2 regions of the Roseibium sp. R5 genome follow, and region 1 is predicted to be linked to the other one. Evidence: riboswitches for the same ligand, from Rfam matches in the RefSeq annotation. Region 1 holds a riboswitch; the other holds the start of a gene.
What was found. A riboswitch is a leader RNA that binds a small molecule or an ion and turns the genes downstream of it on or off. The one in region 1 is predicted to bind cobalamin.

Region 1 (3,778 bases):
TCCTCCGTGCCGCGCGTCGAATGGCTTGTGAGAGCGTCATCCCATTTGTCGTCCCCGGGTATGACGACAAGATCGATGCCGCTGGCGCGGGCCTCTTCTACAAACCTCTCCAACCCATAGCGCCAGTATTCGACACCACCGAGGACACGCAAGATCACAATCCGGGATCCGCGAACCGTCTGCTCTGCATAAAGATCAACCGAATAGGGATGCGACAGCGCCATCAGGTTCGCAAGGCGGAGGCTTGGCGTATCCGTTCCCAAGCCAGACTGCGCCGATGCCAGACTTCCAAGCTCGGTATCGGCCGCGGACAAAAACAGGATATCGGCAGGCTGCTGGCCGAGGTCGACAGCATCCCCCCCGTCATCGATCCGGCGCGTCTGGCTTGCGAGAATATGCATCTGGATGTTTTCTCGTTCTTATGTCATCTCATGGATAGACCATGAGACCCGCCTACACTTTTCAGGGCGAAAAGGCTTTCAATGAACTGCCGGACAACGCCCGGCAGTTCCGGCATTTGAGGTCGCCTGAAATCACTCAGCCGCTTCCGCAAGACCCGATAACGCGCCTCGAACGGCGCCCAAATCGAAGCCCTTAAGCCCGATCACCACCAGCTTGCCGGCACTCTCCGCACCTGATGCAAACCAGGTCTCAACCCTCGGGCCCACCGCCTGCACCATGGCCGGCGCGGCCTTGCCATCCACCTGAACGGCCCCCTTGATACGAAGAACACCTTTCAATGCCATGGCCTGAAGCACCTGCGCCTCAGCTTCCTTCAGCGAAGCAAAGATCGGCGCCTCGATCACATGGCTTTCAAAGTCATCGTGGTGATGATGATCATGATGGTGGTCGTGGTCGTGATCGTGATGATGATCATCGTGATCATGATGATGGTCATCATCATGGTGGTGATGGTGATGTTCATGTCGGGAGGCCATGTCATCCTCAGCAGCTGAGCCGCGGCCAAGCAGAACCTCGATCGGCAAAGTGCCTTTCTCAGATGCAACGATATGCACCGCTGGGCGGACCTCTGCTGCGATCTTTTCTTGAACGCCCGCAAGAATATCGCCCGCGACCAAATCGGCCTTGTTCAGCACCACAAGATCCGCGCAGCGCAGCTGATCATGGAAAAGCTCCTCAACAGGGCTCTCATGATCCAGCGCTTCATCCGCTGCGCGCTGGGCTTTCAGCGCGGCTTCATCCAGTGCGATCCGTCCTTCAGCAAGCGCGGCTGCATCCAGAACCGTGACAACACCGTCCACAGTGACTTTTGGCTTCACCGATGGCCACGAAAAAGCCCGGACCAGCGGCTGCGGTAATGCAAGACCGGATGTTTCGATGACGATGTGCTCCGGCGGGTTTTCGCGAGCGAGCAACATTTCCATGGTGGGCAGAAAGTCATCGGCGACCGTGCAGCAAATGCATCCGTTGGTCAGCTCCACCACTTCTTCTGCCGAACAGCTCGGGTCCGCGCATCCATTCACAAGCGAGCCGTCAAATCCCATATCGCCGAATTCATTGACGATAAGCGCAATCCGCTTGCCGCCGGCATTTTGCAATAGGTTGCGGATCAGGGTCGTTTTTCCCGCGCCAAGAAAACCGGTCACGATGGTTGCCGGGATTTTTTGACCCGGCTTAAGCGTTGAAGAAGTCACAATCCGATCTCCGGTTGATGTGAAGGTTTGAGAAGAAGCGGCTGTCCAGCAGCGACAAACACGACCTGATGGCACGCCGATGCGATATCCTGGTTCAAACGGCCTTGCGCGTCCCGGAACGACCGCGACAGGCGGTTCTCCGGCACGATCCCCATGCCGACTTCGTTGGAGACAAACACACACGGCCCGGCAAGACCCTTGGTGGCTTCAATCAAACGCGCCGTTTCCGCAGCTATGTCCTTGTCGGAAAACATCAGGTTGGACAGCCAAAGGGTCAGGCAATCAACGAGGATAACCCTGTGCGCGGCATTTTCGCGGCTCAGCACCCCGGCGAGATCCAGCTGCTCTTCAATTGTAATCCAGGAACACCCGCGTTGATCCTTGTGACTGGCAATACGGTCCGCCATCTCGTCATCGAGAGCGGCACCCGTTGCAACATACACCCTTTCCAGGCTGCTTCGAGCTGCAAGCCTTTCTGCAAAGGTGCTTTTTCCGGACCGGGCCCCGCCGAAAACGAGGGTAGACCGGCCATGGTCAGACTGCGTCACATGTGTCTCCCAGCCGTCCGCCCGACAGCCTTGCGGTTAAACTCTATCGACGGCCGGTCTCCTGGCTCGCGGTTCCTTATGACCAGCACCCCTTCCCGGTCACATTGAGAACGATGCTCAAAGATCTCCAGTGGGTCATGTGCCAGCACTCGCCGCTCACAGTTGCGGGGGCAGCTCCGGATCAATCCTCAATGAGGACTTACCGAATTCCCGTTTCATCCGGGCTGGATCACTCCAGCGCCAGAACCGTCTGTTTCCTTCCTAGCTGGAACCAACAGCCCGCACAAGCCAGAGTGTTTAAGGCGGCAAGTCTTCTTAGTCGTATGTTTGACCGCAAATTGCCACGACCGGTTGGAAAACGCAGCGTTTTGAGTTCCGTCTTGGCGGCAATGCGGAAATACGACCGGCGAAGCGCACCTGTTAAAAACCGATAGACACAACTAGGCATCTGAAAAATTTATAGTTTTCCACATACCTGACGAAAAAATAACGATGGAATGAAAAAAACGCATTTCAGGGCTTGGCAAATGGATAAGGGCTGCGTTATACGCATCTCCATCGACGGGGGCGGTCACGCACTGCCCCGGCACGGTGATCCCTGATAGCTCAGTTGGTAGAGCAAGCGACTGTTAATCGCTGGGTCGTAGGTTCGAGTCCTACTCAGGGAGCCACTCTTTTTCCTAAAAAACATGCAATTGATCAGATCTACGCACAATCGGTCATCTGGCGCGTCCGCGATTGAGTCTTGAGCATTCGAAAACGCAAAAATCAAGGACTGACGGAAACCGCCAGCCCCGCCCTGTCATGGACTGCCGTCGATCAGTCCAGGTTCACTTTGTACTCAGCTTTCAATTCCGCGACCTTGTCAGAGTTTTCGGACATCCAAGAATTAAAGTCCGCAATCAACTCCGGCTTTGTTGTCGTGCTGGCATAATAGTAGTCGCGGGTATGCTTGAGATCCGAATCGAACGAGAGCGCATTCGGCTGCCCCATTTCCCCCAGTTGGTGCTGAATGACCGCTACGTTGGCATAAGCAGCATCGATACGGCTGTTTATGGCTTGTTTGATCAGACCATCCAGGGACTTCACTTCCGACAACTCAGCGGCTCCGGAGGAGGTCAGATCGATCCAGGACCACGGCGTAAAGCCGCGCACAGTACCCAATTTCTTGACCGACCCCATTCCTTTACCGACATTGCCTGGCGTCACAGAGACCCCATCGATGTATTCGACCACCTTGTCGGAGTAGACCACCGGCTTGCCATCCTTCAAATCCGCGGACCAATAGGCATTGTCCGGGTATTTGATATCGACTGTTCCTTCGACCAGGTTTTCCATCAAGCGCTTGATCGGATACGCCTCATATTTCAGCGTGTGTCCGTTATCCGACGCCCATGCATCCAGCAGCGCCCGTCCAAAACCACCATACTCCCCGCCTTCCATGGTGTAATGCGGGTAGTAGGTTAGATCTTCAACGCCAACAATTACAGTATCTGCCAGTGCTGCAGATGAAAGTGAAACACCTCCAACCAAAACAGCATGAATTGATAGTAATTTTACGAATGACTTAAGATC
Region 2 (3,778 bases), 1.3 Mb from region 1:
CGGCCCTGGATACTGCACGGGGGTCGGCAAGGCCCTGATGGCGTTTCTCGAGCCAGGTGAACTCGATCAGGTGATCGCCAAACAATCCTTCTATCGCTACACCCCGGCAACGCTGGCCGACGAAGCCTCACTACGCGCTGATTTGGACACTATCCGCCAAGAGGGCATTGCTTACGACCGGGAAGAGCATGAACCGGAAATCATCTGTATCGCAGCACCGATCTTGGCACCAAAGGGCCGTCCGATTGGCGCGCTTTCGGTGACAACATCAACCCGGCGCAAAAGCCTTGATGAATTGAACGAAGCAAAGCCTGCGCTTTTGAAGGCTGCATCTGAAATTGCCGCAGCTGTCTCGGACTGGCAGTTTCCAGGATAATTGTTCCCAGGGAGGGGAGAAGAACTTCATGTCTGGTGTCACCTTAGACGGAGCCGTCAAAAAATACGGTGAGGTTCAGGTCATTCATGGTGTCGATCTTCAGATTGAACATGGTGAGTTCTGTGTATTTGTCGGACCGTCCGGCTGCGGAAAATCCACGCTCTTGCGCATGATTGCCGGCCTTGAGGAAACGACAGGCGGAAAAATTTCCATCGGCCAGAGGGATGTGACCAAATCCGATCCGGCCGAACGCGGTGTCGCGATGGTGTTCCAGACCTACGCCCTTTATCCGCACATGACGGTCGAGGAAAACATGGGCTTCGGCCTCAAAATGAACGGGTACCCGAAAGCCGAGATCAAGGAGAAGGTCGGCGAAGCGGCGCGCATCTTGAAACTCGAGCCCTATTTGGCGCGCAAACCAAAGGCCCTTTCGGGCGGCCAACGCCAGCGTGTTGCCATCGGACGCGCCATTGTTCGCGGACCGGAAGTCTTCCTGTTCGATGAGCCGCTGTCGAACCTTGATGCGGAGCTGCGCGTTGATATGCGGGTCGAGATTGCCCGGCTGCACAAGGACATCGGCGCCACCATGATCTATGTGACCCACGATCAAGTCGAGGCTATGACCCTGGCCGACAAGATCGTGGTTCTGCGCGCCGGGCGGATCGAGCAGGTCGGCTCCCCAATGACGCTCTACTCCGATCCGGACAACAAGTTCGTTGCCGGTTTTATTGGCTCACCGTCGATGAATTTCATTGAGGGGACCGTGCAAGATGGCAGCGTTGCCATTCCGGCATTTGGTGGTTTGACGGTCGAGCCATCCGTTGCACTTCCAAAAAATGACGAAAAGGTTCTGGTCGGCCTCCGCCCGCAGCATCTGGTGATCAGCGAGACGGACGAGGGCGCGAAGGTTGATCTTTCCGAACAACTGGGCGGTGTCGCGTACTCCTATCTTGTTTGCCAAACGGGAGAACGCGTCATCATTGAAACGAAGGGCGAAGACGTCCCGAGACCGGACAGCGCCGTTGCAATCACGTTTGATCCCGCCAACGCCTTTTTCTTCGATGCCAAGACCGAACAACGGCTCCGTTGAGTGCAAGTTTTGCGCTTTGCGAATTTTCCGATGGAAGACGCCAATACGCAGTGGTTTTAACGCCGAGGCGTCAAACTGAAAATTTGCTTGTGATCACAAGCTTCAAGTCGATCATTTTAAGTTGACCGGCCGACGGCCATCGGCTTTTTTAGCGATGATGGTTCTCAGACGCCCAAGGCCGACGAGATGAAAAGGGAACACGGTGCGGCGTAGCCAGTAGGCACCAAATCCGTGACTGCCCCCGCAACTGTGAGCGGTGAGCGACCCCGAAAGACACCACTGGACACATCGTCCGGGAAGGTTCGGGAGAGTTACGACCCGCGAGTCAGGAGACCTGCCATCACCGGTGCAGTTGCTGCACCGGTTCTTCAACTTGATGCGGGCGGGGCGCCCGGCTCGGAGCATATGATGGCAAAGCGGTCACCACCGCCACCACGTCGTTTTGTTTGGCGCGCCCTTCTTTGTGGCGGAGGGCCAAATGAACCATCGTATAACTGTTTGCACATCCTGCCGGCGAAAGGGCACGGAAACACGTCCGGGTTTTGAGCTGATTGAACGGCTCCGAAACGCCTTACTTGCTGCTGACGACACAATGCCCGAAACCTTCGACGTTTCAGGTGCCGCCTGCATGGCGGGGTGCGATCGGCCGTGTACGATCGCCTATCACGGCACGAGCAAGGCCTCCTACCTTTTCGGGGACATTGATCCAGAGACCGATGTCGACGATCTCGTCGCGTTTGCAAAACAATACGCCTATCTCGGCGACGGATGGTGTTCGTCTGTCGACCGTCCAGGCAAGTTGCGGAAGTCTACGCTAGCGCGGATACCCGCCACCGGTTCGGCGCTCGAAGAGCAGAAAGCGCGCGCTTCGTGACCGCAGCAACCCTCACCGCCAAAGACCTGTCTTGGTCGCCAAAGCACCATGGTGACATCCTGCTGCGATCGACCAGCTTCCACCTTGAAGCGGGCCGTGTGCTCGGAATTGTTGGACCGAACGGTGCCGGCAAAACAACCCTGCTCAGACTGCTTTACAGGTTTTATCGACCGGTCACAGGTCAGGTTCTGATTGACGGCGAGGACATCTGGAGTCTCTCCGCGCGAGAGACTGCACAGCGGATTGCCGCCGTCTTGCAGGAACAACCAAGTGACTTTGCACTCACTGTCGGTGAGATCGTGGCACTTGGCCGGACACCGCACCGGCGCGGGTTTGCCGGGGCGACAGGCGCTCATGACCGGGATATCATCGAGAACGCCTTGGACCGGCTGGACTTGCACGGACTGGCCGGCCGCCAACTTGGAACCCTCTCAGGCGGAGAGCGTCAGCGTGTCATGGTGGCCCGCGCCTTGGCGCAACAACCTCGGCTGTTGATCCTGGATGAACCAACAAACCACCTCGACATCCGTCATCAGCTGGAAGTTCTGGACCTTATCCGCAGTTTGCCCCTGACGATCGTCACCTCGCTGCACGATCTGAACCTTGCTACTGGGTTATGCGACGATGTTGTGCTTCTCCAATCGGGCCGTCAACTCGGCTTCGGATCCCCTGCGCATGTTTTGACGGAAACGGCTGTTTCCCAGGCTTTCCAGGTTGACGCCCGGCGCGAGCGCCTCACCCCCAGCAACAATGATCATCTGACTTTTCATATTCAAAAACAGGGAATTTAACTCATGAAGAAAACACTTTTGACCGGCCTGGCACTTGCTCTTTCTGCTGGGATTGCGGCCGCGGAAACCAGCGTCCAGAGCTGCGACCGTGTGGTGACCTTCGATGCGCCACCGCAACGCGCCATATCCAACGACGTCAATTTGACAGAGATGATGCTGGTCCTCGGTCTTGAGGACCGAATGGTGGGCTATACCGGGATCTCGGGCTGGAAAACGCTTGATGAAGAAATGCGGGCAGGTGTCCAGGAACTTCCGGAGCTGTCTTCCAAATATCCGTCCAAGGAAGTGATTATCGGCGCGGATGCCGACTTCTTCTTTGCCGGCTGGAACTACGGAATGAAAGTCGGTGGTGAGGTCACGCCAGAAACGCTCGAACCTTTCGGCGTGAAGGTTTATGAGCTCACCGAATCCTGCACCCACATTATGGACAAGGACAAAGCCAGCATCGAGGACATGTATGCTGACCTGTTGAATTTGGGACGTATCTTTAACGTTGAAGAGCGTGCCGAAGACCTCGTGGAAGGATACCGGTCGGATCTTGCCGCGTTCAAGCAGGACCTCAAAACAGGCGAACCACTGCGCGTGTTTGTTTATGACAGCGGCGAAGACACCCCGTTTACCGCCGGGCGCTATGCCATGCCGACCGC

Region 2: another riboswitch for cobalamin. It lies ahead of AC0J4F_RS10310 (DUF1636 domain-containing protein); the one in region 1 lies ahead of cobU (bifunctional adenosylcobinamide kinase/adenosylcobinamide-phosphate guanylyltransferase).

The regions. Positions count from the first base shown of each region.
Region 1 is NZ_CM146910.1:3,492,954-3,496,731, reverse strand. Features, by position in the region: gene cobN (cobaltochelatase subunit CobN) at 1-401, opposite strand, end outside; gene cobW (cobalamin biosynthesis protein CobW) at 534-1,655, opposite strand; gene cobU (bifunctional adenosylcobinamide kinase/adenosylcobinamide-phosphate guanylyltransferase) at 1,652-2,203, opposite strand; cobalamin riboswitch at 2,238-2,469, opposite strand; tRNA gene AC0J4F_RS16440 (tRNA-Asn) at 2,799-2,874, shown strand; gene AC0J4F_RS16435 (hypothetical protein) at 3,023-3,778, opposite strand, start outside.
Region 2 is NZ_CM146910.1:2,226,531-2,230,308, reverse strand. Features, by position in the region: gene AC0J4F_RS10320 (IclR family transcriptional regulator) at 1-376, shown strand, start outside; gene AC0J4F_RS10315 (sn-glycerol-3-phosphate ABC transporter ATP-binding protein UgpC) at 405-1,466, shown strand; cobalamin riboswitch at 1,608-1,822, shown strand; gene AC0J4F_RS10310 (DUF1636 domain-containing protein) at 1,945-2,340, shown strand; gene AC0J4F_RS10305 (ABC transporter ATP-binding protein) at 2,337-3,131, shown strand; gene AC0J4F_RS10300 (ABC transporter substrate-binding protein) at 3,135-3,778, shown strand, end outside.